Puniceibacterium sp. IMCC21224: one gene and its partner. The protein of the gene in region 2 interacts with the protein of the main gene of each other region in a pairwise test. Links are inferred from orthologs where the notes say so. Each region holds a gene or a part of one and is shown on either strand. Other genes may lie near its edges. The genes, in order: grxD and IMCC21224_RS13355.

Region 1 (13,989 bases), 500 kb from region 2 along the record:
TCGCCGCGTTGATCTCGTCCACCGAGGTTTCGCGCGCCGCTTCAAAGGTCAGATCCACAACCGACACGTTGGGTGTCGGCACGCGGATCGCAACGCCGTCGAGCTTGCCCGCCAGTTCCGGCAGAACCAGGCCCACGGCCTTGGCTGCGCCGGTCGAGGTCGGGATCATGTTCAGCGCCGCAGCACGGCCGCGGTAGAGATCCGAATGCATGGTGTCCAGCGTCGGCTGGTCGCCGGTATAGGAATGGATCGTGGTCATAAAGCCGCGTTTGATGCCGATGGTGTCATTCAGCACCTTGGCGACCGGCGACAGGCAGTTGGTTGTGCAGGATGCGTTCGAAACGATGATGTCATCAGCGGTCAGCGTGCTGTCGTTCACGCCGTAAACGATGGTCTTGTCCGCATTGGCGCCGGGAGCCGAGATCAGAACACGTTTTGAGCCATTCTCGAGATGCGCCTGGCATTTTTCTTTTGAGGTAAAGATGCCGGTGCATTCCAGCACGATATCTACGCCGGACCACGGCAATTCGGCGGGGTTGCGCAGCGCAGTCACTGCGATCGGCCCGCGACCCACGTCGATCGAGTCGGCGGTAGTGGTGACTTCGACCGGGAACCGGCCATGCACGGAATCGTAGCGCAGCAGGTGTGCGTTGGTTTCGACCGGACCCAGATCGTTGATGGCCACAACCTCGATATCCGTGCGGCCGGATTCGATGATCGCGCGCAGCACGTTGCGGCCGATGCGGCCAAACCCGTTGATGGCAACTTTGGTGGTCATAAGACGTCCTTCCCGTTAGGTCCTGTCAATTTCTGTTGCCAAGAACCAAATGCCTCTGGGTAAGTCAAGGTGTGGTCCCGGCTGCGGTGGCATCAGCGCCAGAATGCAACCCAGCCCAGCAAGGTCAGGAACTTCTTGCCAAGAAACAACAGATGCTCGGTGCCATAGAGCATGTAATCTGCCCCGATCCCCGCAATGATCACAAGCCCGAGCGCAATGGCGAGGAAATTCGTCATGGTGGCGGCTGTCCCGTTTGCTTGCGTCACGCGGTTGGTGATGCCAGAGCGGCGCTGCGCTGTCACGCCTGAAATCATGCCGGGGCGGGCTGCGCGGCATTGTGCCGTTTGGTCACCGGTGGCCCAATCTGTGCGCGGGTCGGTGCCGCGCTATGTGACGATCCGGGCATGTCGCCCGTGCTGGACCTGAGGAGCCTATGCCTGATTACACCCCCACCCCCGACCGCTACGCTGATCTGCTCGTTTGTGTGGGTCGGATACTGATCGCGCTGCTCTTTGTTGCCGGTGCGGTGCAAAAGGCAATTGACCCGGATGCCGCGGGACAATTGCTGGTCGGGCGCGGGTTGCCCTGGCTTCTGGTCTGGCCGGCACTGGTGTTCAATGCGGCTGCCGCTATGGCCCTGATTGCCGGTGTCTGGGTGCGGGGTGTCGCGCTTGCGCTTGCGCTGTATTGTCTGGCGACGTCGGTGTTTCACTATTTACCCGAGGATCCCTGGCAAATGAGCATACTGGTCAAGAACTGGGCCATTGCCGGTGGATGTCTTGTCTTGGCTGCGCATGGACCGGGGCGATATGTGTGGCGCTGGTTGCGCTGAGGTCACATTACATTAGGTTGTCGGAACGGCTGAATAGAGGATAACAAATGAGCGGATTGCTGGCGCTTCTTGACGATGTGGCGGGTATTGCCAAGATTGCTGCGGCTTCGGTCGATGATGTGATGGGGCAGGCGGTCAAGGCGGGGTCCAAGGCGGCAGGCGCGCTGATTGACGATGCCGCCGTGACGCCGAAATACGTTCACGGGTTTGCGGCCGCGCGCGAATTGCCAATCATCTGGCGGATCGCACGCGGGTCGCTGACAAACAAGCTGGTCTATCTGTTGCCTGCGGGCCTGTTGCTGACCAGTTTTGCGCCGTGGTTGATTGCGCCGCTGCTGATGGTGGGCGGGCTATATCTGTGCTTTGAAGGCGCGGAAAAGATCGCCCATGCGATCATGCCGCATGACGATCAATCGGGCGGGCCGGATGGCAGTCATGCCGTCGGTGATCCCACACATCTCGAAGAGGAAAAGGTCCAGGGCGCGATCAAGACCGACTTTATCCTGTCAGCCGAGATCATGACCATCGCTCTGGCTGCGATCCCGCCCAGCACGTTCTGGATGGAGGCGGCGACGCTGGCCACTGTTGCGGTGATGATTACGCTGCTGGTCTATGGATCGGTCGCGCTGATTGTCAAAATGGACGATATCGGCCTCTGGCTGGCGCAGACAGGACAGATGGGGCTGACGCGTTCGCTGGGACGTGGGATCGTCAAGATGATGCCGGTCCTGATGCGTGTCCTCAGCACGGTTGGCACGGCGGCTATGCTTTGGGTCGGTGGGTCGATTGTGGTGCACGGGGTGGGTGAATTGGGCTGGCATCTGCCAGAGGAGTTCATCCATCGCATCGCTGTCGCCGTGGCGGATGTCGTGCCAGAGACGTTTCATGCTGCTGCCGAATGGGTTGCAACGGCGGCGATGGATGGTGTGTTGGGGGTGGCATTGGGGCTGATCCTCATTCCCGTCGGGACGCGGATGATCGCACCGCTCTGGGGCGCGGTCTTTGGCGGGGAAAAACCGTCGGCTCACTGAGTGTCGGGTGTTTCCGTGGCGGTTGCGCCGTCCTGAGCAAAGAACAGCTGCGCCACTCCGGCTGCCGCTGGTTCGACGCGCGCAAGTGCTGCCTCGTTCATCGCCAGCGTCAGCACGCGACGGCCCGCCCGGTCGACAAACACCATATTGTACCAAAAGGTATTCGAGCCGGTATGCGCCAGTATCCTATCACTCCGCACGACCCAACCCATAGCATAGCCCTGACCAGCCACATCGCTCTGCAACCTGTTCCAATTCGCGTCGGAAAGAAAGCTTTTGGGGCGGGTCATGTGGGCGCGCAGATACCGCAGATGATCGTTCAGGCTAAGATGCACGGTTCCGGCGGGGCCCATGGCGGCGACGTTGTCGGCCTCTGGCCCCGGTGTGATCACCGCCCGCGACCAGGGGAAATGTCCGCCATGGCCGCGTGGCTGACTAAGGGTCTGCGCCGTTCCCGGCGCGCCAAAACCGGCGCTTTCCATATCCAGCGGCTCGAACAGCCAGTCCTGCATCAGCACTTCCCAGCTTTGGCCAGTGGCAGCCTCAAGCATGGCGCCGACGACGACATACCCGGCATTGGAGTAATGAAAGCTGCGCCCCGGTTGGGGTTGCGGTGTGTGCCCCAAAATTTGCGCAGCATAAGCGCGCCGGTCCGCCATCACATCATGCCCGGTCAGCCGATGCAGAAACCAGCGGCCCGGATTGGTTGGCAGCCCGCCGCGATGGGCCAGCAATTGCGCCAGCGTCACATCACGGTAGCCGGGGTCGATGGGAAACCCCTGCAAATGCTGTGCGATAGTGTCGTCCCAATGGATCACATCCGCCTCGACCAGCCGTGCGACCAGCGTTGCCGTCATCGACTTGGCGTTTGATCCGATATGCCACTGATCCTGCGGCGAGATCGCAACATCAGTGCCGCGCGCCCGAACACCGGCGACGGCAATGCCGCGCCGACCCTCGTCGATCCACGCCACCGCTACGCCGGGCGCACCCGAGCGTTGCAGCAGGACGCGTGCAAGTTCCGCGCCGCGATTGTCCTGCGCCTCGGCCGGTACAGCCAATAGCAGGGTCGACGCGGTTACAAAGGACGTGAGATGAGGCATGCGCATGACGAGGGTCTAAACCGGTGTCATCAGGGTGCAAAGCGTCCAACGCAGCGCGCGGCCAGTTTCTGCCTGCGGCGACATTTTCCTGCCGGTGCGTTTCGTCGTCCTGTGCGTTGACAGAGTTCGCAATCGTGGCGGGACAGCGGCCTCTGATCCCAGCCGAAAAGGGGGAGGACGGGGACCAAAGCCCCCGCCTGTTGTCTTATTCTGCGGCGGCGTCCTGCCACTTGCCGTCTATCAGATCGCGGACCTTTTGTGCGGTCGCTTCGGCAGTGATGCCAAACTGCGAATACAGCTCGTCCGCCGGGGCAGACGCACCAAAGCCGTGCATCCCGATAAAACCTGCTTTTTCGCGCTTGCCGCGTTCGCCCAGCAGCCACTGATCCCAGCCAAAGCGCACGCCTGCCTCAATCGCGACACGTACCGGCCCGCCGGGCAGAATGCGACGGCGATAGGCCTCGTCCTGCTGCTCGAACAGCTCCCAGCAGGGCATGGACACAACCCGTGTGCCGATGCCTTCGGCTTGCAGCAGATCGCGGGCCTCCATGGCGACCTGGATTTCTGATCCGGTGGCCATCAGAATCGCCTGACGTTTTCCGTCAGCGTCGGCCAGCACATAGGCGCCCTGCGCGGTCATGTTCTTGACCTTGTGCTCGGTCCGCACGGTCGGCAGGTTCTGACGGCTTAGCGCCAGCACCGATGGCGTGGTGGTCGAGGTCAGCGCGATTTCCCACGCTTCGGCCGTCTCGATCGTGTCGGCAGGGCGGAAGACATAGGTGTTGGGCGTGGCGCGGGAAATCGCCAGATGTTCGACCGGCTGGTGAGTCGGGCCATCTTCGCCCAGACCGATGCTGTCATGTGTCATGACAAAGACGGTCGGCATCTTCATCAGGGCGGCAAGGCGCATCGCAGGGCGTGCGTAGTCGGTGAAACACATGAACGTGCCACCATAGGGGCGCAGACCGCCGTGTAGTGCCATGCCGTTCATCGCCGAGGCCATGCCGTGTTCGCGGATACCCCAGTAGACATAGCGCCCGCCACGATTATCCACGTCAAAGACGCCCAGATCCTTGGTCAGCGTGTTGTTGGAACCTGTCAGGTCAGCCGAACCGCCGACGGTTTCGGGCAGGATCGGGTTGATCACCTCGAGCACCATTTCCGACGATTTTCGCGTGGCGACTGACGGCGCGCTCTCGCTCATCTGCTTTTTTAGTGCCTTGATGGTGGCGCTCAGCTTTTTCGGGGCTTCGCCGGCCATGGTGCGGGCAAATTCGGCCTGACGGTTGGCCGACAGAGACTCGAGCCGAGCCTCCCATGCGGTGCGGTCTGACGAACCCTTTTGGCCAATGGTTTCCCAAGCCGACTTGATATCGCCGGGCACTTCGAACGGGCCGGTGGTCCAGCCCCAGGCAGCCTTGGCATCCGCCATCTGACCTGCATCCGTCAGTGCGCCGTGACCCTTTGAGGTGTCCTGCGCCGCGTGGCCCAGTGCGATATGCGTCTTGCAGGCGATCATCGACGGGGTGTCGGTCTGTTTCGCGGCGGTGATGGCGGCGTCAATCGCCTCGGGGTCGTGGCCGTCGATTTCCTGCACATCCCAACCGGCGGCGCGGAAACGGGCGGGCTGGTCGGTACGGTCCGACAGTTCAACCGTGCCGTCGATGGTGATGTTGTTGTTGTCCCAGAATACGATCAGCTTTGACAGCTTGTGACGGCCGGCGATGCCGATGGCCTCGTGGCTGATACCTTCCATCAGGCAACCGTCACCGGCGATGACATAGGTGTGGTGATCCATCATCTTTTGGCCAAAGCGGGCGCGCAGGATCTCTTCTGCCATGGCGAAACCGACCGAATTGGCGAGGCCCTGACCCAGCGGACCGGTTGTGGTCTCAATCGCCTGCGCCAGAAAATTCTCGGGGTGGCCAGCCGTTTTGGCGCCCCACTGGCGGAAATTCTTGATCTCTTCGAGCGGGAATTCAGCATCCCCCGTCAGATACAGCAGCGCATACAGCAACATTGATCCGTGGCCGGCCGACAGGATAAACCGGTCGCGGTCGGGCCAGGTCGGGTTGGCGGCGTCGAATTTCAGATGTTTGCCAAACAGCACGGTCGCGACATCAGCCATACCGATGGGCATGCCGGAATGGCCCGACTTGGCGGCGGCGACCGCGTCCAGAGCGAGCGCACGGATTGCGGTCGCCTTCATCCAGTGATCGGGGTTCTTGGTGCGCAATGCTGCAATATCCACGGGCGGCAATCCTTGTGCAAAGGGGGTATGTCGGCCCCTCCAATAGCAGCGTGGCGGCGAAGTTCAAGCACGGCCCATAAGGTCTTGACACATAAGGGGGGCGCATTTTCCATTCAGCGTTGCTAGAATTGATGGCAACGGAGCGGCGGCGATTCGCAAGGAATGCCGCGCTATAGGCTCCGAAGGCAGTGCAAAGGGCAAAACATGACCCAGATTGACGAATTGGAACGGCGCATCACCGCAGCGCTTGACCGCATCGCGTATGGTGTGGAGACGCTGGATCCCGCTCCGGTCCCGACACCCGAGCCAGAGGTCGCCCCACAGGCAGATCCTGAGGAGATGGCCGCGCTGCGCGATGCGCTGCAAGAAGAGCGGCTGGCCAATGCCCAGCTCGAAGAGCGGGTGCGGGCGATCCGCGAGAAGCAGGAAAACACTGTCGCCGAGCTGCACGAACAGGTCGGATCGCAGCGCGAGGCGCTGAACCGGATCGACACTGAGCTTCAGCGGTTGCGCCGTGCCAATGACATGCTGCGCGATACCAACCAGGAAATGCGCGCCGCTCTAGAAGAGAACGTGGGCGAACCGCATCTGATCAACAAGGCGATGCTGGCCGAGTTAGAGGGGCTGCGCGCCGCTCAGGCGGCCGATGTGGCGGAAAACCGCGCGGTGCTTCAGGCAATGGAGCCACTGCTGACCGCCGCCACCGGCTATGCCCCCTCAGAGGAGGATATCTGATGCCCGAAGTTCAGATCACCATCGGCACCCGCACTTTCGAGGTTGCCTGCCAGGTCGGAGAAGAGCAGTACCTTCTTGCCGCTGCCGCGATGCTTGATGCCGAAGCCTCGGTGCTGGTTGATCAGATCGGGCGGGTGCCCGAAACGCGGATGCTGTTGATGGCGGGGCTGATGCTGGCGGACAAGACTGCCGGACTCGAGGACAAGTTGCGCGAAAGCGAAGATCGCGCCGCCGGATATCTTGGCGAACTGCAGACGCTGCGCGCCACGCCTGCGCCTGCGCCCGAACGGGTCGAGGTGCCGGTGATCCCGGCGAAGGTGACTGATACCCTGGCTGAGATTGCCGCGCGTGTGGAATCCCTGGCCGACGAGATGGAACAAAAGTCCGCTCTCTGACATTCGGGGTGGTCCGGAGGTTCTCTCGCGCCACGCAGGGCCAATAGAAAAGGGCCTGCCACTGGAACGCAAAACGCCGCCCCGGTCGGGCGGCGTTCGTGGTTTCTGGTGTCAGGGCATTGCCTCAGCCGTTGGCTTCGCGGATCTTGTCAGCGGCGTCCTTGTCAAAGGTTACGCCATTGGTGGTGAACAGCTGATCGAGTTCCCCCGACAGGGTCATCTCGGTGATGATGTCACAACCACCGACGAATTCGCCTTTGACATAAAGCTGCGGGATCGTCGGCCAGTCCGAGTAATCCTTGATGCCTTGGCGGATGTCTGCATCCTCAAGCACGTTCACATCGGCAAATTCCACGCCCATGTAGTTCAGAACACCGGCCACGCGGCTGGAAAAACCGCATTGCGGCATGCTTTTGGTGCCTTTCATGAACAGCACCACATCGTTGGATTTGACCGTATCGCCAATCCGGGTCTTTGCGTCGCTCATCTGTCTATCCTTTTCCGTTGTGCCGCCGCTCAACACGCCCGACACCAATCTTCTATCCATGCACCTGCGCCCTGAACCGCCTCGGCGCAGATGTCTCCGATCATTCCGGCACTTTGGTGGTCAGCGCCAGCGCATGCAATTCACCTGCCGCTCCGTCCATCTTGCCCTTGAGTGCGGCATAGACCGCGCGCTGTTGCTGTACCCGGTTTTTGCCGCGAAATGAATCGTCGATCACTTCGGCCGCGTAATGGTTGCCATCGCCGGCGAGGTCGGTGATCGTAATCCGCGCCTGCGGAAATTCAGCCCGGATCAAATCCTCGATTTCGTTGGCCTGCATCGCCATTGTCGGCTCCCTTTACTGGTGTTCCACAGATGTAGGACGGCCCGCCTCCGGGCGCAAGTCCGGGCACATATGTGCGCCCAGCTGCGATGCCGATGCGGAAAAAACCGGCGTCAGAGACGTCGCCTGCGGTTCGCTGCCAGACTGTAACACAGTCACAGTGCGCAGCCCCGATACAGCTAGGCGACCAGCTCGACCCAGACCGGCACATGGTCCGACGGTTTTTCGCGCCCCCGAACGTCGCGGTCGATCTGACAATCAGTCATCATGTCAGCGCAGGCGGGGCTGAGCAGGAAGTGGTCGATGCGGATTCCGTTGTTCCGGTTCCAGGCTCCGGCCTGGTAATCCCAAAACGAATAATGCCCCGGACCGTTGGTCCGCGCGCGAAATGCCTCGGTAAAGCCAAGGTTCAGGATCCGCCGGAACGCCGCCCGCGTCTGCGGCAGGTATAGCGCGTCCTCGGTCCAGGACTCGGGCTTGGCCGCGTCCTCTGGCTGGGGGATGACGTTATAATCGCCAGCCATCAGCGCGGGCATCTCTGCCTCCAGTAATGCCTTTGCGCGGGCTTCAAGCCGCTGCATCCACGCCAGTTTATAGTCATATTTTGGCCCCGGCACCGGATTGCCGTTCGGCAAATACAACCCACAGAGCCGAACCGCCGAATGATCGCCGACCACAGTCGCTTCGATCCAGCGGGCCTGTTCGTCGCTGTCGTCGCCGGGCAGGCCGCGGGTCACATCCTCGAGCGGCAGCTTGGACAGGATCGCCACGCCGTTGAAACCTTTTTGACCATGAGTGGCAACGTTGTAGCCGCGATCTTCGAACAACTCGGACGGAAACCCGTCGTCGACCGACTTGATTTCCTGCAACAGCACGACGTCAGGCTGTGACTCATCGAGCCAGTCGGTCAGTGCGCCGACCCGTGCCTTGATTCCGTTGATGTTGAAGCTGGCAATCCGCATGTGCGTTCCCCTCGTGATGTGGCTGATCTATTGCCCAAATGCCCGACGCGAACAAGCGTCAAGACTGTCTAAATCTGTGTCAGGTGTGATACACTCTGTGTCAGAGACCGAACTGATTCCACCTTTGCGTGACGCGTGGGTCGACTGCAAGAGTAAGTGATTCGTCAGGAACCCAGCGGTTTACCGCCTTGGGATAAATTTTCTTTTGCCTGTGGATAACTTAACGAAGCAAACCTCCACCATATAACTGTACGCGTGAACTCACGTGGATAAGTATTTGGATAAACACGCATTAAGAGAAAAACATTTTGAGAAACAATTAACACGTGCAAGCGTCAGGGAGTGGAATTTAACCCTGGAGACGACAATGACCGCTCAACGCAAAACAGTTTTTTCGAACGTTTCTTCTCATGTGACGAAAGGACGCATGACAACCGATCTTCACGGTGGTGACGGCTGCTCGCTCTTCACTTCCGGCTCTTCGCCCCAGACCCTCGGCAATGCGCTGATGGGCGACGCGGTCGAAATGTTCACCTCGGGCTCCGCACCGGCTGGCACCAAGGCAACCACCGGCGACGCGGTTGAGATGTTCACCTCGGGCTCCGCACCGGCTGGCACCAAGGCAACCACCGGCGACGCGGTTGAGATGTTCACTTCGGGCTCCGCACCGGCTGGAACCAAGGCAACCACCGGCGACGCGGTTGAGATGTTCACCTCGGGCTCCGCACCGGCTGGCACCAAGGCAACCACCGGCGACGCGGTTGAGATGTTCACTTCGGGCTCCGCACCGGCTGGCACCAAGGCAACCACCGGCGACGCGGTTGAGATGTTCACCTCGGGCTCCGCACCGAAGACCACAATGACCGCTGCTGGCGACGGCTGCGCGCTCTTCACTTCGGGCTCCTGAGCTTTGAACGGATCGGGACGGGGCAACAGCCCCTCCCACGAAACCCAAAGGGAGAATGACCATGAGTAATGTCATCCAACTGCGTGTTCCGTCCCGGGTCCAGCGGCAAGAGGCGCGCTTTGGCGCGCTTCTGCACAGCTTTGCGGCCGAGCGCCGCACCGGCGACGATGTATTCTGGCTCAAGGAAAACGCCGAGATCCTGAACGTCCTTGAAAGCACCGGCACCGAATTGCCGGATGGCGCTCTGGCGTCGCATCAGGCCTTCTACGACACCGTGGAACAGCGAATGAGCTTCTTTCCGCAATACTATCGCTTCTTGCTGTCGATCACGCTCGATCTCGAAGCCTTGGGGATGAAGGGCAACAAAGCCGAGCAGCTGGTCGACTGGGCGGTGTCTCAGGATCTGGCTCATGCGGAAATGTCCGACCTGCAACGGATGGAAGCCCGCCGCCTGATGACCCGTCGGGGTCGTGACCCCCTGCCGACTGATGCCGGGCTCGAGGGGCGGATGAGAAGCTTTATTAGCCGCTCGCAAACCTTTGCATTGCCGAACAAAAAGGCGGCATATGAACTGACGCACGCGGTATTCTATCTCAGCGAATATGGCCGGTTCGATCCGCAGCTAGATGCATCGGCGGTGACTTCGCTGCATTTCTCCGGCCTGCTGGCCTATCTCGATCAGAATGCCGATCTGCTGGCCGAAATTTGTGTGGCACTGATCTACGCGGGAGAGGTTCCACCACCGCTCTGGTCGGATTGGCTGGCGCGCGAAACCTATGGTTTCACCGTGACCGGTGATCCCGATATCGACATTCACGACGCCTACCACGATTATCTGGTGTGCAATTGGCATCAGGCCACCACTGGTGCTCCGATCTTTTCAGGGACAATCCTGTCCGGACGGATGCGCTTTGATCGCGCCACACAGGACAGTGCGCCACTGCGCGAAATGTCCGAATTCATGTTCAGTATGGATGGCGCGCGCTCTGGTGACTGGCTGCACATGCGGGACCGGATCGCGGACAACCTGTCGCCTGGCGCGTTAGATGTTCTGGCCTCAGCCGAGAAGTCGGACCATTTTGAGGCGTTCTTTCACGGCTTCGCCCGCCCGGACGCCCCGCGTCTGGATTCGCTGCGTCACGGCAGCATGATGGAACAAAGCGCGTGAGTGGCTTACGTCCCGCTGTCATGGGCGCCGTGCTGGTGGCGCTCTACACGCTGATGATTTCCGCCGCTGACGGGATCACCAAACATATCTCTGGCAGCTTTGCAGCACCGCAGCTTTTCTGTCTCTCGGCCGGGATCGTGCTGGCGCTGGCCTATGGAGTCAGCCGGACGCCGTTCGGACTGCCGGGGGGGGCAGACGGCGTGACCGGGGCGGGGCGGCTCACCACCCGGTGCCCACGTGCGATGGCCGTGCGCTCGCTGCTGACAGTGCTGGCCTGCGTCGGCTTTTTTCAGGCCTTTCGGCTGCTGCCGTTCGCGGATGTCTTTCTGTTTATTGGCTTGATGCCGGTGATCGCTGCACTTCTCAGCGGTCCGGTTCTGGACGAACCGATCCGTCCGCAGGCCTGGGCCGCGCTTGGACTTGGGACTCTGGGGGTGATTTGTCTGATGCCGGGGGGCCTGTCGGGTTTGCAGCCCGGACATTTCTGGGCGCTTCTGGCGGCTCTGACCGGAACCGGATCTATGGTGGCGTCGCGCTATATCGGTCGGGTCGAAACCAACGCGCTGGCGCAGGTTTTTTACCCCAACCTGGCGATTCTCGTGGTGATGGGCGTGGCGCTTCCGTTTGTCTGGCAGCCGATGGCGCTGGCCGATCTGGGCTGGATCGCAGCCTATGCGACGTTCCTGTTCTTTGCCCGTTGGGTTGTGGTCGTGGCCCTCCGCCTGTTGCCGGCCTATGTGGCAACACCACTGATGAATCTTCAGTTCGTCTGGATGGTGGCAATCGGGTTCGTGGCATTTGGTGAGGTGCCGGGATCGGGCACGATGATAGGTGTCGCGCTGGTGATTGCCTCTGGCCTCTGGCTGATCGCGGACGAACTTGTCCCACGCCGTCGCGAGTCTCTCGCGGTCTGACCGACGCGACAGCAGGGCGACCGGACATCAGTGTCGGCCGACCTGCCGAACTTCTTCTCTTTCTAAATACGCACTTCTCTGCGCTAGCAGATCCTGGTTGCGCACAGATCAAGCCGCTTGCCGGGTATCGCTAGATATACCCGGCAAGCCACACCGAACATTCCCTTACATCGAAAACGATGTACCGCAGCCGCAGGACGATGTGGCATTCGGGTTTTCGATCACGAACCGCGCGCCGATCAGCTCGTCGCTAAAGTCGATCACGGCATCGGACAGGAACGGCAGCGATACCGAATCGACAACAACCTTCTGGCCCTGACCTTCGAGCACCAGATCGCCGTCTTCCGGTGCGCCGAGCGTGATGTCGTATTGAAAACCAGAACAGCCGCCGCCTTCGACTGCGACGCGCAGCGCCTGGCCCTGATCACCGGCGCCGATCTCGGCCAGCCGGGTAAAGGCACGGGGGGTGACTCGGGGCGGAATTTGCATGGCATCCTCACGGGTTTATCTTTTCCTACAGGGGCAATATATGCAGGCACGGGCCGGGCGACAAGGACGGGACCAGATGCACGCAAGTTTTCAGCCGACGCAACGCAGCGCAGCGGCCTGCGACGCCGCCGACCTTCGGGGGCGGCTGGTCTCAGAGGACGAGAGCGCCTTTCGCTCGCCCTTTCAGCGCGACCGTGACCGGATCATCCATTCCTCGGCCTTTCGGCGCCTGAAACACAAGACCCAGGTGTTTGTCGAACACGAGGGCGATTTTTACCGCACCAGACTGACTCATTCGATTGAAGTCGCGCAGGTGGCGCGCACGATCGCTGGCGCACTTGGCCTCAACACTGACCTGACCGAAGCGGTGGCCCTAGCGCATGACCTGGGTCACACCCCATTTGGTCATACCGGTGAGGACGCGCTGGACGCGCTGATGAAACCTTATGGCGGGTTTGATCACAACGCTCAGGCACTGCGCATCGTCACGTCTCTTGAGCGGCACTATGCTGAATTCGACGGGCTGAATCTGACATGGGAAACCCTCGAAGGATTGGCCAAACACAACGGCCCGGTCACCGGTGCTCTGCCGTATGCGCTGGCCGAATACAACGCACGCCACGATCTGGAGCTGTCGACCCACGCGAGCGCCGAGGCCCAGGTTGCCGCGTTGTCTGACGACATTGCCTATAACAATCACGATTTGCACGATGGTCTGCGCGCTGGTTTGTTCACCGAAGACCGGATTGCCGAGCTACCGATCATCGGTCCGGCCTACGCCGAGGTGGACTTGCTCTATCCAGGACTTGATCCCTATCGGCGGCGGCACGAGGCGCTACGCCGGGTGTTTGGCGCAATGGTCAGCGATGTGATTGATACCTCGCGCGCCAACCTTTTGGCCGCCAACTGCGGTGACGCCCAGGCAGTGCGCAACCTGGGGCGCCCGGTGATTGCTTTTTCGACGTCACTCTGGGCAAAGCTGCGACAGATCCGCGACTTTCTGTTTGAGCACATGTACCGCGCGCCACCAGTGATGGTGCAGCGCGAACGGGTGACAATTGTGGTTAACGAGCTTTTTCCGCTCTACCTGTCGCGTCGAGACCTGCTGCCGCAGCGTTGGCACCGGGAAATCGATACTGCGGAGGACGAGACCGAATTGGTGCGGCTGGTGGCGGATTACATTGCAGGCATGACCGACCGATTTGCCTTCCAGGAACACGCTCGTTTAACGGGCGCTGATATCCTGCGCGACGCGACCTGATAGTCGTCACAGTCGCATAACTGGGTTGCCCGGGACGAAAGTGGATCGTGACGCCACGACGCGTTCGGGACAGACTTGGGAAAATCGCCTGCAACAGCCTATAATTCAAACGCGCGATACGCCGGGTGGCGTCAGGACAGGATCGGGACGGCATGACGACACAGGATTTTGCGGGGATCGACCCGGTTCTGGGGTTTGCCTTGGTGGGCAGCCTCGGTGTTGGGTCGCAATGGCTGGCATGGCGACTGCGGCTGCCGGCCATCGTGTTGATGCTGCTTGCGGGCCTGCTGGCCGGGCCGGTGTTTGGATTGCTCAATCCGTCACGTGACTTTGGCA
Region 2 (16,811 bases):
CCGAAGTGATCGGCATGCTCAAACGGCTGGTCGGCGATGAGGGTTATGCCGAGGCGCTGGAACTCTACTTTGCCCGCCACGACGGACAGGCCTGCACGATCGAGAACTGGCTCAAGGTGTTCGAAGATGTCACCGGCCGCGACCTGAGCCAATTCAAACGCTGGTACAGCCAGTCCGGCACGCCACGTCTGGCGGTGGACGAGGCATATGCCGACGGCACCTATACCTTGACGTTCCGCCAGAAAACGCCGCCCACGCCCGGCCAGGACGAAAAGCTGCCGCAGGTGCTGCCGATCGCCGTGGGCCTGCTGAACGACAACGGTGACGAGGTGGTCGAGACCACGTTGCTTGAGATGACCGAGGCCGAGCAAAGCTTTGAATTCAAGGGGCTGTCGGGCAAACCGGTGCCGTCAATCTTGCGCGGTTTTTCGGCACCTGTTGTGCTGGAACGCGCCTCTACTCATGCAGAACGTGCCTTTTTGCTGGCGCATGACACTGACCCGTTCAACCGTTGGGAGGTGTCGTACAATTTGGCCCGCGACGGTCTGGTGGCGATGGTCCGCGACGGCGCCGGCCCCGATCTGGCATGGATTGATGCACTGGCGCAGGTGATCCGCGACGACACGCTGGACCCCGCCTTTCGCGAACTGATGCTGAATGGGCCAAGCCAGTCAGAACTGGCGCAGGTATTGTTCGAGGCAGGAACCACGCCCGATCCCGACGCGATCTGGCAGGCCAGCGAGACGCTGAAGCAGGCGATGGCCGAGCGCTGGAGCGCGTTTCTGCCCTCGCTCGCCGAGGCGGCAAAGGTGACCGACGACTACACCCCCGATGCCGAACAAGTCGGCAAGCGGGCCCTGGGCGCGGCGGTTCTGTCGCTGCAGACCCGGCTGGACGGTGGCGCAGCGGCGCAGGCACAGTTTTCCGGTGCCGACAACATGACACTGCAATTGTCGGCGCTGTCCTGTCTGATCCGCGCCGGACAAGAGACCGACGCGCTGGCCGCGTTCGAAGAGCAATGGCAAGGCGACCGGCTGGTGATGGACAAATGGTTCGGTCTGCAGATTGGCGCGACCGCCCCCGTCAATGCGGCGGCACGCGCCGAGGCGTTGACCGGCCACGCCGCGTTTGACTGGAAGAACCCGAACCGGTTCCGTGCTGTCTTTGGCGCATTGGCGATGAATCACGCCGGTTTTCACCGCAAGGACGGCAAGGGCTATGCCCTGCTGGCCGATGCGCTGATCCGGCTGGACGCGATGAACCCGCAAACCACTGCCCGGATGTGTTCGGCGTTTCAGACCTGGCGGCGGTACGATGCTGATCGGCAGGCGCTGATGCAAGCGGCGCTCGAACGGATCGCGGGCCAGCCGAACCTGAGCCGCGATACAACAGAAATGGTGTCGAGGATTCTGGGATGAGCCGCATCCTGCTGATCACCGGCGGCAGCGCCGGGATCGGCGCAGCTGTGGCGCGTATGGCGGCACGGCGGGGATACTCCCGGATCGTCATTACCTGTTCGCAGGATGTCACCGGGGCCGAATCGGTTGCCGCAGACCTGCGCAGCACCGGCGCCGAGGCGCATGTGATTCAGGCCGATGTGTCCGACCCGGCTGCGGTCAAGAGGATGTTCGCCATCATAGACTCCCTGCCGCCCGGCCCGCTGGATCTGGTCAACAACGCCGGCATCGTGTCGCCGCAAGGCGGGATCGCCGATCTCACGCCGGACCGGGTGGCCCGCGTCATGGCGGTCAACGTGTTGGGGGCCATCGACGTGGCGCGCCATGCGGTGGCCTATATGCGCAAACATCAGGGCGGAGGCATCGTCAACATCTCATCCGCCGCAGCGCGTCTGGGCAGCCCCGGCCAGTATATCGACTATGCCGCGTCCAAAGGTGCCATCGAGAGCTTTACCCTGGGGCTGGCCAGCGAACTGGCGGACGAAGGCATCCGGGTCAACGCAGTGCGCCCCGGTCTGATCGCCACGGATATCCACGCCAAAGGGGGTGTGCCTGACCGGCTTGCGCAGATTGGGCACACGCCGCCGCTGGGTCGCCCGGGCACCGCGGACGAGGTGGCCGAGGGCGTATTGTGGTTGCTGTCAGACGCTGCGTCCTATGTCACGCGCACGATTCTGGACGTGACGGGCGGACGGTGACCTACACCGCCCCGACGCGCAGCTGGCGCGGATGCGTCGCGCTGATCACGCTGTGGACGGTGCTTGTGTACGGCTACCTGCAGTTCGGGGCTGAGGGCTGGATCGTCGGCACGCTCGCACTCTTTACCCTGCCTGCGGCGTGGGATCTGTGCGTCGGGCGCGCCGCTGGGCTGACCCTGACACCTGAAACCATGGAATGGCATAGCGGCCGGGTGCGGGACCGGGTGGCGCTAAACGACATTGAGCGGGTGCGGCTGGACCGGCGGTTCGACCTTTCAATGCGGGTGACCTTGGTACTGCACGACGGGCGCAAACAGCGATTGCCGCAGGACGTTCTGCCCCCGTCGGACCAGTTGCAGCCGGCGCTGGCGGCCCAAGGGGTCCAAACCGAACGACATCCCTTTTCGCTGTTTTAACCAGCGCGCGTGCCTTGGACCAGGCAGGGTCCGAATAGCAATTGCGACACGCACACCGCGCAACCCGACGGGCAAGGCCATTTTGGCCGCTGTGTCCTGAGACAGAAAAACTGAAATAGATCGGGAACCGGCAGACACTTGCCTGCGTTTCGCAGTCGATGGGCCGGAATTCGCGCGAATATCGCGCCAAAAGACAAGGAGGATTGCTTCCTTCGCCCGACTCAACGTCGAATTGTCACCTGCCTGTTGCACAGGCCTGCTTTGAGTACCGAAATGCAAGAACGTCTCGACCCTTTGATTCAGGAACGCGCGCCGTGGCTGTTTTCGGCTCGGCCCGGTGTGGCGCAGGCGCGCCGGATGCTGAATGCTGTTCTGGGGTACGAGAAGACTGTTACGCTGGCCACTGCATTTCGGGATTTACCCCCCGATGCGATCATGGCGGCGTTGGGTCAGCTGTTGGCGCGCGACGTTGAGGTCGCGGGGCTGTCCCACATTCCAAGGCACGGTGCGGCGCTGGTGGTGGCAAACCACCCCACCGGCATCGCTGATGGCATCATCCTGCACCACCTGCTGGCGCCTCTGCGGCCCGATGCCTATTACTTTGCCAACCACGACATCTTGCGGGTCTTGCCTCAGATGGCGGATATGATTGCGCCGGTCGAATGGCGGCAGGACAAACGCAGCCACGGCAAAACCCGCGAAACGATGGCCTATACCCGACAGGCGACACAGGATGGTCGGATCGGGGTGATCTTTCCGTCGGGTCGTTTGGCAAAACGCCGCGGACTCAGCCTGCATGAACGGCCCTGGATGCCCTCAGCGGCGATGCTGGCACGCAAGTTCGATCTGCCAGTGATTCCGGTGAACATCCGGGCGCGCAATTCGGTGCTGTTCTATCTCTTTGACCTGATCCACCCGACACTGCGCGACATCACCCTGTTTCACGAGACACTGAACAAACACCGTCAGCCGTTTCGCCTCACGGTTGGCGAACCGATATCGGCAAGCGCGCTTCCCGCCCGCTCAGAAGACGGTATCGACCTGCTGCGCCGCGCCACTCTGGCGCTGGGAGGGCACCGCGCTCCGGCTGTGTCTCTGGTGGACAGCACCCGGCGGCCGACCTGGCTGCGAACCTGACACGCGGTCAGGCGAAGTTGCATAACAGTGGGATTACAGCGCTGTGCCCGGACGGGCCAGAGGCCGCATTCGAACCAGCGTGACAGGGCGCATCTTTGGCCGCACCGAAGACAGTGGTTTGCAATAAGATTGCGACCGGGTCCAGGCCATCATGTCGTTGCGCTTGGACGCGCTATGGAACGGCCCCCAGTCGGCCGCCACCCCCCGCATATTTTTTGAAACCACCTTGTCGCGGGCCACCGTCTTGGCCATGATCCGCAGGGCGCAGGACAGGTTGGCCGGGCCACTTTTCAGCGCTTCGCCCGACCGCGCCCGGCACCCATAGCCCCGCGCGGTCGAGGGTAGAATTTGCAACAACCCATACCATTTGCCGCCACCGCCGACGGCCTGCGGCCTGTAGGTGCTTTCGTGTTTGGCCAGTGACGACACCAATCCGACCCAGAACGCTTCGCGCTGGGGTCGACTGGCATGGCGGTACGCCGGGCACCAGGTGTCGATGTCGCGTGGCACCATACGGGGCAGCGCATTGGCATGGCCTCGCAGCGCCGACACCGCCGCACGGGTCCAGAGCAGACCGCGCCCGCGGTCCGACCAGCGCGCAAGCGGCAGCGTCATCGATCGCGCCACCGGGCGCGGCGACCTCTCGATCGCCAGCGGCGACGCAATCGGTTCGGCACCCGCGATGTCGAGCACCAGTGGGACCGGTATTGGCTGGCTCATGATTTCACTGGGTAGCGACATGTCGGGCAAATGCAGCGGTACTTCCGTTGCCCCTGCTCCGGGAAAGGCGCCTTCAGTGTTCGCAAAAATGGTTCCAGGAACCACAAACAAGGCAAAAGTGATCGCAATCCGCAGCATGACGCGCAGACTGCCCGAAGAATGGGCACCCTTGCAAGAGCAGACGCTATGCCGCCCGCCAACGACCTGTTTCCATCGTGTCAACACTCTGGTTCGCGCATCGCCGCAATCGCAGGAATAACCGTAGAAAGGCGTGCCATTTCCGCCAAAACGCCTTTTTTGGGCCAAATTGAGCGAGCAGATTTGGCGCATGAAAATGATACGCCCTCAGATTTCTCATCCCCGCTGGACTGGCCGGATCTCGCCGATGCTTCGGATGCTGCACCGCCCACAGTGTTCTGCCGTAGAATCGGGCCCGATGCCCGCCAATCTGCCAGTTGACCCGCCCGCGTCCCATCCACCAAAGCCCAGCACAGTGCAGGAGATCGCACCCATGTCCCCCGACGTTGTGATCGAGATCCGTGATCAGACCACCGAAGAAATAGAGCGTCGACGCTATCTGGCCCAAGGCCAGTTTCTGGCGCGACAGGAAAACTGGGCCGAACTCGGACGTCTGATCCGTACTTTCGACACCCGTCGGCTGACCACCCCCGGCGGTACACCGATGGCCGAGCTGCTGGCCGAGGGCGCGCGCGCCGATGCGGTTGGCGCCGCCTGCGACGCGATCATCCTTGGCGATGCCAAGGCAGCCGAGGCGCCGTTGCGCCAGCTGGATGACATGCTGAGCGAGCTGTGCGAGGATCATGGAGTCGCCCTGGTGGTGGCCCGCGCCTATATGGAAGTCGGCCTGTTCTGGCGCGGCGAAGAGCCTGGCGACACGATGCCCGTTGCCCAGCAGGCTGCCTTTCAGATCCATTTCCGCACCGCATACAACATCCTCGAACGCTTTGATCCGTTCGAACTGGATGCGCCGTCGCTGGCTGCGGCCCGCTGCGCGCTTTTGGTCGCTGAGACACAGCCCGCGCTGCGCGTGGCGGATGACTACGAGGATCTGATTGACCTCGACCCCCAAAGCCCGCGCCACATGCGCGCCATGGGGCTGCATCTGCTGCCGCTGCTCTATGGCAATCACGAGGCGCTCGAACTTGAGGCGCGCCGCACGGTCGCCCGCACGCTCGATATCTGGGGGGCCGGGGCCTATGTCTGGGTCCATCTCGACGCGCTCAGCCGCGATCCCGACGCATTCCGGCGATTGGATGCCGAATTCTTTGCCGAGGGGCTGCACGACATTGTCGAACGTCGCCCCGACCAGCACACTGTCAACGTGCTGGCGGCCTTCACCGGCTACACCCTGGCCGGAACGCCTGCCCCGAACCCCGACGCGGCCCGCCCGCAAGATCAGGCCCGCGCCCGCGTCGCCCGCTGCTTTGACTGGATCGCCCGCGATCACCTGACAGAAGTACACCCGCTGGTCTGGGCACAAGCCGCCGATCCCGACGGGGTGCACCGGCCCTGCGATGGCCCGCTGTGCGGTCGCGACCGTGCCCTGACCGCTTTGGCGCGGGTACCGGATCAGTCGAACGACGCTCTCCATGTTCTTGACTACCAGCCTGCACGCATCACTCTTTCGAGTTGAGGCCTTCCGCATTGGTCGCTGGAACCCGCGCGCCGGGACTTGCCCCCGCGCAGGGGGTGGCCTAAACCGGGCCTCAAAGTGCCGATGAGGACGTGAACCATGCTGGATCTGAGCTTTGAGACCCCGAAACCCAAGGTGATTTCCGGGGCAAAACACGATTGGGAACTGGTGATCGGGCTAGAAGTCCATGCCCAGATCGCCACCAAGGCCAAGCTGTTTTCCGGGGCCTCGACCGGCTTTGGCGCCGAACCGAATTCGCACGTCGCGTTTGTTGACGCAGCGATGCCGGGGATGTTGCCAGTCATCAACGAATTCTGTGTCGAACAGGCGGTGCGCACCGGGCTTGGCCTCAAGGCGCAGATCAATCTGAAGTCGGCTTTTGATCGCAAGAATTACTTTTACCCGGATCTGCCCCAAGGCTACCAGATTTCGCAGCTTTACCACCCTATCGTGGGCGAAGGCGAAGTGATCGTTGACATGGAGCCGGGTGTGGCACGGCTGGTGCGGATCGAACGCATTCACATCGAACAGGATGCGGGCAAGTCGATCCACGACATGGATCCCAACATGTCTTTTGTCGACCTTAACCGCACCGGCGTCGCGCTGATGGAGATTGTCAGCCGCCCCGACATCCGTGGACCCGAAGAGGCAGCCGCCTATGTGGTCAAGCTGCGCCAGATCCTGCGCTATCTTGGCACCTGCGATGGCAACATGCAGAACGGCAACCTGCGCGCCGACGTCAACGTGTCGGTCTGCCGTCCGGGCCAGTACGAAAAGTATCAGGAAACGCAGGATTTTTCCCATCTTGGCACGCGCTGCGAGATCAAGAACATGAACTCCATGCGGTTCATTCAGCAGGCCGTCGACTACGAGGCCAAGCGCCAGATTGCGATCCTTGAGTCCGGCGGCAAGATTGATCAGGAAACCCGTCTGTACGATCCCGACAAAGGCGAGACGCGGTCGATGCGGTCCAAGGAAGAAGCGCATGATTACCGCTACTTCCCCGACCCTGACCTGCTGCCGCTGGAAATCGAACAGGCCTGGGTCGATGAAATCGCGGCCTCACTGCCCGAACTGCCGGACGCCAAGAAGGCGCGATTCGTCGCGGACTTTGGCCTGTCGGAATACGACGCCTCGGTCCTGACCGCCGATACAGCAAATGCCGTTTACTTCGAAGAGGTTGCGGGTAAAGGCGGCGACGGAAAGCTGGCCGCGAACTGGGTCATAAACGAACTTTTCGGGCGGCTGAAAAAGGACGATTGCGATATTTCCGACAGCCCCGTTACACCGGCACAACTGGCGGGTCTGATTGCCCTGATCAAGGCGGGCGACATCAGCGGCAAGATCGCCAAGGACGTGTTCGAGATCGTCTACACCGAAGGTGGTGATCCCGCCCAGATCGTCGAGGCCAAAGGATTGCGTCAGGTCACCGACACCGGTGCGATTGAGGCTGCCGTGGACGAGGTGATCGCAGGCAACCCGGCGCAGGTCGAAAAAGCCAAGCAGAACCCGAAACTCGCCGGCTGGTTTGTCGGTCAGGTGATGAAGGCCACGGGCGGCAAGGCCAATCCAGCCGCCGTCAACCAGATCGTTGCAGCCAAGCTGGGTCTGTAACCCGGCACTGCCATACTCGATACCTGAACAGATCTGAAACGAGGCGCCCCTATCAAGCGGCGCCTCGTTTTGCTTGGGTCCATCGGCTCAGGCGCCAAGCACCCCAGAAACGTTTACGCTGGCGCGTAGGACGTGACGCAGCGGGAATGCGGCGCTATGATACCAAAACGTCCAAGGCAAAAAGGGTCGAGCGGCCATGACAGCGTATGAATACAAGGTCGTTCCGGCCCCCGCAAAGGGTGAGCGCGCGCGCGGAATCAAAGGCACAGAGGCGCGGTTTTCCCATTCTCTGGAACGGGTTATGAACGATATGGCGGCCGATGGCTGGGAATATCAGCGCGCCGAGACCCTGCCCTCGGATGAGCGGTCGGGTTTGGCCAGTACAGTCACGGTCTGGCGAAACGTGCTGGTGTTCCGGCGGGGAAAGGCGGGCGATGTGGCAGCCTATCAGCCACGAAAGCTAGACGCGCCCAAACCCTATGTCCTGACGACGCCATTGGCAGAGGCAGTACACGATCAGCAGACAGCCACTGGCACCTCAGATCCAGATCAACCCCTAGCGCATCCAATGAATACGCTGGTCGCGCTGCCCGTCGCCAGCACGGCACCGCCTGAAACGCCGCGCCTAGGTGAGACGCCAGAAGTAGCACGAACAGCGCGCGTCGCCGCGACCGACAATGGCGTCGAGGAAACGCAGGATCTGCATCAGATGAGTTCGATCCTGCGCGACAGAGCGGCGCGACTGATTGCTGCCGAACAGCCCGGCAGAAGTTGACGCGGGCATCCTGCGGTGCGCCGCGCCGACATCTGTTCAGGTGTCAATATCCAGCGACAACGCGTGGATTCGGCCCATCAGATCGGTCCCGAGGGCGCCATGCACGGCGCGGTGGCGGGCAATGCGGCTTTGGCCCTGAAACCCAGGCGCGCGGATGACCACATGGAAATGGCTTTCTCCGCCCTCTTGAAACCCGGCATGACCGCGATGTTGTTCGCTGTCGTCACGCACTGTCAACGCGGTCGGCGCAAAGGCATCGCGCAGGCGTGTTTCGATTTCCTCGGTTTTGGTCATTTATTTCGCATCCCGCCCCTACACTCTGTCAGCAGATAGTCTAGACTGTGGCGTCCGAGTCGGAAAGGTATCCCAATGAGCAAATCAGATCCCTTCGGTTTCGATATGTCGGTATCGTCGTCGAAAAAGAAAAACCCCCGCGGGCGACGCAGCATGTCGGGCGAAAGCGAAACCTCCGTACGCCTGTGCGAACACGAGGGCTGCGAACAGCCCGGCAAATTCCGCGCTCCCAAAGCGCCGGATGTGCTCGACGATTATTTCTGGTTCTGTAAAGACCATGTGCGCGAATACAACCTCAAGTGGAACTTTTTCCACGGCAAGACCGAGGCCGAGATGAATGCACAGGAAACGTCTGACAAAGTTTGGGAACGAAAGACCAAGGATTTCCGCGACACCGAAGCGCGGGCCTGGGCGCGGCTGGGGATCGAGGATCCGCATCAGGTTCTGGGCGACAACGCCACGCGCAATCCGGGCAAGTCAATCACCGGCACCCGCCGCCTGCCCCCGACCGAACGTCGCGCGATCGACATCCTCGAAGCCAAGGACCACTGGACCAAGGCCGAGGTGCGCAAATCCTACAAAGCACTGATCAAAGTGCTGCACCCTGACATCAACGGTGGCGATCGGAGCCAGGAAGAGCAGTTGCAAGAAGTCGTCTGGGCCTGGGACCAGATCAAGGACAGCCGCAACTTCAAATAGGGCATCATCCTGGGGCGGCGGCTTTGCGCCCGCGCCTCAGCGGACGACCGCTTACCGATACCCACAACTATAGACAATCTCCCTTAGGTTGTTTAGCCTAACCTTAGGCACCTATTTTGGCGTCTGGCGCAGATATAAATATCGGCCACTCACACGAACCAGAAGGCCTGCGTGCGACCTGTAAAAAGGGCGCGCGCAGGTCCCCCTGCGGCACGCCCGGTTACTGGCTACCAAACAATTTGCGTGACTGCGTCAAGAACCAATCTTTTTATCCGACACGCGTCACAATACCGCCCAGACCGGGCCTATGTATGACCAATCTGTGACCTACGATGGGAAAAATCACGGGAACCTAGGTAGGGTCAGACCGCCTGAAACTTTAGGCTGACGCCGTTGATGCAATGCCGCTTGCCGGTAGGCTTGGGACCGTCGTCAAAGATATGCCCCATATGTGAACCGCAGCGGCGGCAATGCGCCTCGGTGCGGACACCAAACAGCGACCGATCGGCCTTGGTTTCAATGGCATTCGGGACGGCCTGCCAGAACGACGGCCAGCCGGTGCCGCTATCGAACTTGTGCGCGCCGTCATAGACTGGCAGATCACAACCGCGACACAGAAACCGCCCCGCCCGCTTTTCATCATTCAAAGGTGAGGTAAAGGCACGCTCGGTGCCCTCGTCGCGCATGACCTTGTATTCCAGATCACTCAACAGCGCCTTCCACTCGGCCTCGGTGCGCATGATCTCGAAACGCTCGGCGGCGTGGCCGGTGGTCGCACCAAAGCCAAGAGCAGCGGCGGTAAAATTCAGGAAATCGCGTCGTATCATGAGGATCCTCCGGATAATCTGTTTAGAATTAGGCGTCCCACCCCTGCCGAAGCAAGGGTGGGACCTGCACTTTTGCGTGACCGGGAGGGATCACATAGTCGGCAAAAGTACCGTGTCGATAACGTGGATCACGCCATTCGATTGTTTGACATCCGCGATGGTCACAGTCGCCGTGCGGCCGCGTTCGTCGGTCAGAGTGATCATCTCGCCGCTCATCTTGGCCTTGAGCACACAGCCGCCCACTGTCGGAACATCGTGTTCGCCACCATCGTCAGCGATCATTCCGGCAATAGCGCCGGACATCGCATCAGCAGCGACCACATGGCAGGTCAGGATCTTGGTCAGCTGGTCCTTGTTCTCGGGCAGGAGCAGCGTATCTACCGTGCCGGCGGCGAGCTTGCCAAAGGCCGCGTTGGTCGGGGCAAAAACCGTGAAGGGGCCGGGGCCGGACAGCGTTTCAACCAGACCGGCGGCCTGAACTGCGGCAACAAGCGTGGTGTGATCGGCAGAATTCACCGCATTCTCGACAATGTTCTTGTCAGCGAACATGGCAGCGCCACCGACCATGGGGTTACCGGATTCGGAATGGCTCGCGGCAAAGGCACCAGTGGCGATAGCGGCAACGGCGGCGGATGCGAAAATTGTTTTGAAGGTCATTGTTTCTCTCTCCTTGTCCCGGCCTTTTTGGCGGGATCGAGAGTAGGAACGGGGCGTTTCGAAAAGAAGTTTCAGGATCGGCACAGAAAAGCGCCATTTGTTTCGGGCCAAAATTTTTCGCCGAAAAATTTTGGCCCTACGTCGACGCGCAAGACGCGACAGTTCCCTCTCGCTTTATAAAACGATCAGCCTGCGATGGGATCCAACGGGAATTGACCAACGGCCACCACCGGCCCTGTCGGCGCACCGGTCGGCGATCCGCCAGGTGGTTCCTGTGACACCGCGATTGTGGCTCCGGGGAACAGGGTTGCCATGTCACGCGACACCGGGATCTGAGTCAGCCCGTCTGTCACCATCAGACCAAGCGACACCGGTGCACTGTCAGCATCTGCGATGAGCCAGATCTCGAGTGCGGCGTCGGACGGATAGACCCCCTCGTCCCGGCGGACCATAAAGGTGCCACTGTCGGGCGCATAATGTGCCAACAGAACAAAGTCGCTGCCCACCGGCTCGAGGCTTGCATAGAGATGCGGTTCTTCGGCGCCAAAGTTCAGCACCCCTGAAACCATCGCGACCCAGGCCACAGACGCCGCGACAAGCGCCCCCGCGATATACGGCATCAATTGTCGCCAAAGTGATGGACGGGCACCAAAGGCCGCATTTTCGATTCGGCCTAGAATGGCCGCCGGTGGCGCCTCGGCCGGTATCGCGTCCGTCAGAGCAGCAAAGTGATCCGCCCAATAGGCCAATTCGTCACGCAGATCAGGATCACCCTGAAACCGCGTCTCAAAGGCCCGCGCTTCGGCATCCGTCAGCAAGCCCAGCACATATTCCGCGCAGAGCGAAACGTCACCGCCGGGCAGATCGCCATTTATGTCATCACGTTCGCTCATCGGCTCAGGCATTCGCGCAGTTGTAACAGACTGCGACGCAGCCAGGTTCGGACGGTGTTCAGCTTGACCCCGGTCAGGTCTGCCAGATCGGCATAGGTGTCACCGTCCAGATAGGCACGCTGCACCATCATTGCGCGATCGGGCGGCAATTCGCTCAGACACATCTGCAACCGGTCGCCATCGTCGCGGGCAATGGTTTGCGCTTCGGGCCCCGGTCCCGGATCCGCAAGGATTTCGGCCACATCGAGCCCGTCAGACGCCGCAGCAGGCCGACGGCGGCGTCGATCCACCGAGATGTTGCGCGCAATGGTGATCAGCCAGGTCATCGGCGAATAGCCATTGGCGCGGTACATTCCGGCCTTGTTCCAGATCCGCAGAAAAACCTCTTGCAGGGCCTCTTCGGCCTCGGCCCGGTCGGCCAGCACACGCAGGCAGATGCCAAACAGCTTGGCCGACGTCCGCTGGTACAGCGCTGAAAACGCCTTGCGATCCCCCATGGCAATACGGGCGAGCATATCCTCGATCTCTTCCTGCGGGGTCGTCGTTGTCATTCTGCCCTGTATTTCCCAGTGCCACCTGTCGTCTGGTGGCCCGAACGCTCTGAACTGTGCGCTTCCTCTTGCCCCTGTGTGCAATATGTTGCACCACGGGCGCAAGTTCAAAGGTATGAGACAAAGGGCGCGACACATGGCGGACAGCACGATCGACATCAATGCAAAACCCACCGAAGAAATTGCGGTCCGCGAAGTCTTTGGTATTGATTCAGATATGATCGTGCACGGGTTTCCCGACCGGACCGAACGCGTGCCAGACATCGACAGCACCTATAAATTTGACCCGGACACCACGCTCGCCATTCTGGCCGGGTTTCGCAACAACCGCCGGGTGATGATCCAGGGCTATCACGGCACGGGCAAATCAACGCATATCGAACAGGTCGCGGCGCGGCTGAACTGGCCTGCGGTGCGCGTGAACCTCGACAGCCATATCAGCCGGATCGACCTGATCGGCAAAGATGCGATCAAGCTGGTGGACGGCAAGCAGACCACTCAGTTTCAGGAAGGCATCCTGCCCTGGGCCCTGCGCAATCCCTGTGCCATCGTCTTTGATGAATACGACGCCGGTCGCGCAGATGTGATGTTCGTGATCCAGCGCGTGTTGGAAACCGATGGCAAATTGACGCTGCTCGACCAGAATCAGGTGCTGACGCCGCATAAATATTTCCGCATTTTTGCCACCGCAAACACCGTTGGACTGGGCGACACCACAGGTTTGTATCACGGCACGCAGCAGATCAATCAGGGCCAGATGGACCGTTGGAGCCTTGTTGCGACGCTGAACTATCTTTCGATTGACGCCGAGACCGCGATCGTCCTGTCCAAGAACTCGCATTACAACACCGAAAAGGGCCGCAAAACCGTGCGTCAGATGGTGACGGTTGCCGATCTGACGCGTACCGCGTTCATGAACGGCGATCTTTCGACTGTCATGTCGCCCCGGACGGTGATTGCTTGGGCGCAGAACGCCGAGATTTTCCGCAATCTGGGCTACGCCTTCCGGGTCTCGTTCCTCAATAAATGTGACGAGCTTGAGCGCCAGACCGTGGCCGAGTTCTACCAGCGTTGCTTTGACGAGGAACTGCCCGAAAGCGCGGCTTCGCTCAGCCTGGGATGATTCGGGCAGCGCTGGCCTGTTTCGGACTGGCGCTCGCGACTCCTGCCAACGCACAAGACTCGCTGCGGTGCGCCGCGCTTTGGGCAGGCTACGGCGATGTGGCGCGGACGTCGCCCTATCTGGACGGCGCAGATCAGGCCCGCGCCGAGGCCGCGCGATTTCGCGCACTGGCCTTGCGCAACGGAGCCTCAAAAACCGAGACGGATGCCGCCATAGCCGCCGAGAGACCGGGAATGGCGCTCTTGATCGAGGCACTGCTGCGCGGAGACGCGCAAAGCCGTGCGTTGTTTGATCGGCAAATGACGCTCTGCGCCGGTCTGAATATCGACAAAGACTAAACCCTATCCCCAGTGCCTTAACCCCGCAACAGACCCATCTGCGCGGGCAAGTCTGGCGCAACTATGGCAAAAGTTTTTATTTTGCCTTACTTTTGTAGATATTTATGCGCTATTGTTTAATTTATGAGCAGTTTAAAAACTCTTGTATTGGGTTTGTGGTGCGCTCTGGCGTGCGCGGGCGGAGCTTTGGCCCTGCCCCGCACGGCCACGGAACGGGTGCAGGTCTTTGCCACCTGCGTCGGGCGATTGTCTGCCGTGATGGAATTTCAGTGGATGTTTGATGGCCCGGCGTCGGAACGCACCCAAAAGGTGCGCCGCGGGGTCGAGGCGCTGCTGGACGCCGTGCTGCCGCAGGCGCTGGCCGGCGGATTGTCCGGGGTTCAGGCGCTTGACTGGCGAATTCGCGCCAAAGTGGCGCAGGCGGCGCTGCTGCAACAAGCCACCTTTGGCACCGATCCGCGCCGGATGCGCATGGCACAGCGCGCCGCTGAAATGTATCAGGGCGAATGCGAAAGCATGTTGTTAGGCTGAAGCCCCCTCGGTCGCGGCCAGCACCCCTGCCAACATCTGGGCCACCGCACCCGGATTGTCGCGGGTCATGAAATGCCCGGCTTGCGGGATCACCGAAATCGCCACGCCGCCTTCGGCCAGATGATCCGGTTCGGGTACATCCGCAGCACCGGGATTATGCGCCAGACTCTTGTCGCCGTAAACAAAGGTACGTGGCAGATCGAGGCCAAGAAACGCAGCCTCGAGTCCGGGATCAAGGTCGATCAACCCGCAGGCGTTGCCATGCAGCGCTGCAGGATCGGCCAGCGTCCAGTTGGCGTGCAGAAAGGACAAAAATTCGTCGCCTGCGACTGCCTCGGCCCGGATTCCGGCAAGCGCCTCGTCGTAGCCGGATTTAAGAAATTCCGCCCGGTCGTATCCTCCGATGCGGCGCGACCCGGCGCCGCCACCGGGCACCAGGTTGCCTTCGGCCACCACGAGATGACGCACCAGATCGGGGCGCGCATCGGCCAGAGCCACTGCAACGGAACCGCCCATGGAATGGCCGAAAACAACCGAAGGGCCAAGGTTGATGTGGTCAAGGATGCGGGCGACAACCTCGGCATGGGCGCGAGGCGTATAGTCAAAATTATGCGCCGGTTCACTAAACCCCGAACCGGGCAAGTCGATCAGCAACCGCCGGTGGCGTTGCAACACCGGATCGCTGATCACATCCAGGAAATTCGCCGCCGCCGCAAAACTGAGCGCCGGCAGACAGACCAATGGCGCACCCGCACCCGGCAGGTCGTGCCAGCACAGCGTGGCGTCAATAGTATCAAGGTAGAGCGATTGCATGGGCCAAGCCTTTGAAAACAGATCAGCCGCAGGCTAGGCCGGCACTATGCCACGCGCAAGCGGCGTATGATGCGGTCGGATCGCCCCGGACCCCATTCTGACCGAACAATGCCAGATCAGCCCTTGTCAAAACCGCCCGAATGTCCAATTAGTCAGAGCATGGTGCAGCGTTCAGACAACCCCGCAGATCCCTTCAAAAAGGCCCTTGCCGAGGCCACCAAGGTCATGGCCAACGACCCCGAACTGACGGTGAGCTATACCGTCGATCCGTCGGGTGTGTCGGGCGATGCAATGCGATTGCCGCAGGTCAGCCGCCGGATGACCCGCGATGAGGTGCTGCTTGCGCGCGGCACGGCGGATGCGCTGGCGCTCTACCGCAAATATCACGACATGGGCACCCATGCCCGGTATGCCCCCCCGGCGACATGGCCCGCGAATTGTACGAGGCAATGGAGACCGCGCGTTGCGAGGCGATGGGCGCACGCGACATGCCCGGCACGGCTGGCAATATCGACGCCAAGATCGGCCACGAGGCCGCGCGCAAGGGATATGAGCAGGTCAAACAAGCATCCGATGTGCCGCTGGCCACGGCGGCCGGCTATCTGATCCGGCATCTTGCCACCGGGCGCGATCTGCCCAAAGGCGCGCAGAACGTCATGGATCTATGGCGCGGCTTTATCGAAGATCAGGCCGGGGACACACTGGACGATTTTCAGGACAAGCTGGCTGATCAGGCGGATTTCGCCCGGTTCTCGCGCAAGATCATCAGCGATCTGGGCTACGGCGACCAGTTGGGCGACGACCCTGATGAAGTCGATGATCAGGCCGACGACCAATCCGACGACGGCGCCGAACAAGAAGACGATCCCGACAGCACCGGCCAAGACGAGGATAACGAGGACGAGAGCGACGCAAGCGCCGAGCAGTCGCAGGACGAAACTCAGGACAGTTCTCAGGCGCAGGTCAGCATGGACGAGCTGGCCGATCAGGAGATGGGCGAAGAAGCCGAGATGCCCGAGGGCGAGGCCCCGCTCGAACCCCCTGCCCCGCAGCCATTTTCCGACGCCGATCCGAATTATACCGTGTTCGACGCTACCCATGACGAAGAAATCCGCGCCGAAGATCTGGCCGAGCCTGCCGAACTCGAACGCCTGCGCGCCTATCTCGACCAGCAGCTTGAGCCGCTCAAGGGCGCGGTGAGCCGCCTTGCCAACAAACTGCAACGCCGGTTGCAGGCGCAGCAAAACCGGTCGTGGGAATTTGACCTCGAAGAGGGCATGCTGGATGCTGGTCGTCTGGCGCGGGTCGTTGTCAGTCCGACCACGCCGCTGTCGTTCAAGATGGAAAAAGACACCGAGTTCCGCGACACAGTTGTGACGCTGCTGCTGGACAATTCCGGGTCGATGCGCGGGCGGCCAATTTCCATCGCCGCGATCTGCGCCGACGTTCTGGCCCGCACACTGGAACGCTGCAACGTCAAGGTCGAGATCCTCGGCTTTACCACCAAGGCGTGGAAAGGCGGCATGGCGCGCGAGAAGTGGCTGAATGAGGGCCGCGAACAACAGCCTGGCCGTCTGAATGATCTGCGCCACATCATCTACAAATCGGCGGACG

The links.
Region 1: the proteins of IMCC21224_RS13355 (region 2) and grxD interact in binary tests that used the Escherichia coli proteins (3 or more experiments, as listed by UniProt). The link is inferred for Puniceibacterium sp. IMCC21224 from one-to-one orthologs.

Annotation. Positions count from the first base shown.
Region 1 is NZ_LDPY01000001.1:2,387,814-2,401,802, reverse strand. The notes cover bases 5,932-8,793. They hold grxD (Grx4 family monothiol glutaredoxin), read right to left. Parts: upstream 7,613-8,793; coding sequence 7,250-7,612; downstream 5,932-7,249. Other genes in these bases: xth (exodeoxyribonuclease III), read right to left, coding at 8,132-8,793; IMCC21224_RS11065 (BolA/IbaG family iron-sulfur metabolism protein), read right to left, coding at 7,713-7,955; IMCC21224_RS11075 (cell division protein ZapA), read left to right, coding at 6,730-7,125; IMCC21224_RS11080 (hypothetical protein), read left to right, coding at 6,200-6,730; tkt (transketolase), read right to left, coding at 5,932-5,995. In the rest of the region: gap (type I glyceraldehyde-3-phosphate dehydrogenase), read right to left, coding at 1-778; IMCC21224_RS11105 (hypothetical protein), read right to left, coding at 871-1,080; IMCC21224_RS11100 (DoxX family protein), read left to right, coding at 1,212-1,610; IMCC21224_RS11095 (DUF808 domain-containing protein), read left to right, coding at 1,658-2,641; IMCC21224_RS11090 (serine hydrolase), read right to left, coding at 2,635-3,750; more of tkt, read right to left, coding at 3,950-5,931; more of xth, read right to left, coding at 8,794-8,914; IMCC21224_RS11055 (DUF6749 family protein), read left to right, coding at 9,342-9,821; IMCC21224_RS11050 (hypothetical protein), read left to right, coding at 9,883-10,989; IMCC21224_RS11045 (DMT family transporter), read left to right, coding at 10,986-11,903; IMCC21224_RS11040 (iron-sulfur cluster assembly accessory protein), read right to left, coding at 12,069-12,392; IMCC21224_RS11035 (deoxyguanosinetriphosphate triphosphohydrolase), read left to right, coding at 12,469-13,653. UniProt on the Escherichia coli protein: Monothiol glutaredoxin involved in the biogenesis of iron-sulfur clusters.
Region 2 is NZ_LDPY01000001.1:2,890,852-2,907,662, forward strand. What follows is about bases 7,137-9,998. They hold IMCC21224_RS13355 (BolA family transcriptional regulator), read right to left. Parts: upstream 8,766-9,998; coding sequence 8,508-8,765; downstream 7,137-8,507. Other genes in these bases: gatB (Asp-tRNA(Asn)/Glu-tRNA(Gln) amidotransferase subunit GatB), read left to right, coding at 7,137-7,696; IMCC21224_RS27830 (DUF4177 domain-containing protein), read left to right, coding at 7,893-8,471; IMCC21224_RS13360 (DnaJ domain-containing protein), read left to right, coding at 8,841-9,464; msrB (peptide-methionine (R)-S-oxide reductase MsrB), read right to left, coding at 9,827-9,998. Outside these bases: pepN (aminopeptidase N), read left to right, coding at 1-1,418; IMCC21224_RS13320 (SDR family oxidoreductase), read left to right, coding at 1,415-2,155; IMCC21224_RS13325 (hypothetical protein), read left to right, coding at 2,152-2,571; IMCC21224_RS13330 (lysophospholipid acyltransferase family protein), read left to right, coding at 2,845-3,708; IMCC21224_RS13335 (transglycosylase SLT domain-containing protein), read right to left, coding at 3,742-4,428; IMCC21224_RS13340 (hypothetical protein), read left to right, coding at 4,940-6,082; more of gatB, read left to right, coding at 6,182-7,136; more of msrB, read right to left, coding at 9,999-10,291; IMCC21224_RS13370 (fasciclin domain-containing protein), read right to left, coding at 10,382-10,948; IMCC21224_RS13375 (anti-sigma factor domain-containing protein), read right to left, coding at 11,134-11,841; IMCC21224_RS13380 (sigma-70 family RNA polymerase sigma factor), read right to left, coding at 11,838-12,392; cobaltochelatase subunit CobS, read left to right, coding at 12,529-13,515; IMCC21224_RS13390 (hypothetical protein), read left to right, coding at 13,512-13,853; IMCC21224_RS27835 (hypothetical protein), read left to right, coding at 14,040-14,384; IMCC21224_RS13400 (alpha/beta fold hydrolase), read right to left, coding at 14,376-15,197. UniProt on the Escherichia coli protein: Transcriptional regulator that plays an important role in general stress response. Has many effects on cell morphology, cell growth and cell division. Acts by regulating the transcription of many genes, including dacA (PBP-5), dacC (PBP-6), ampC and mreB.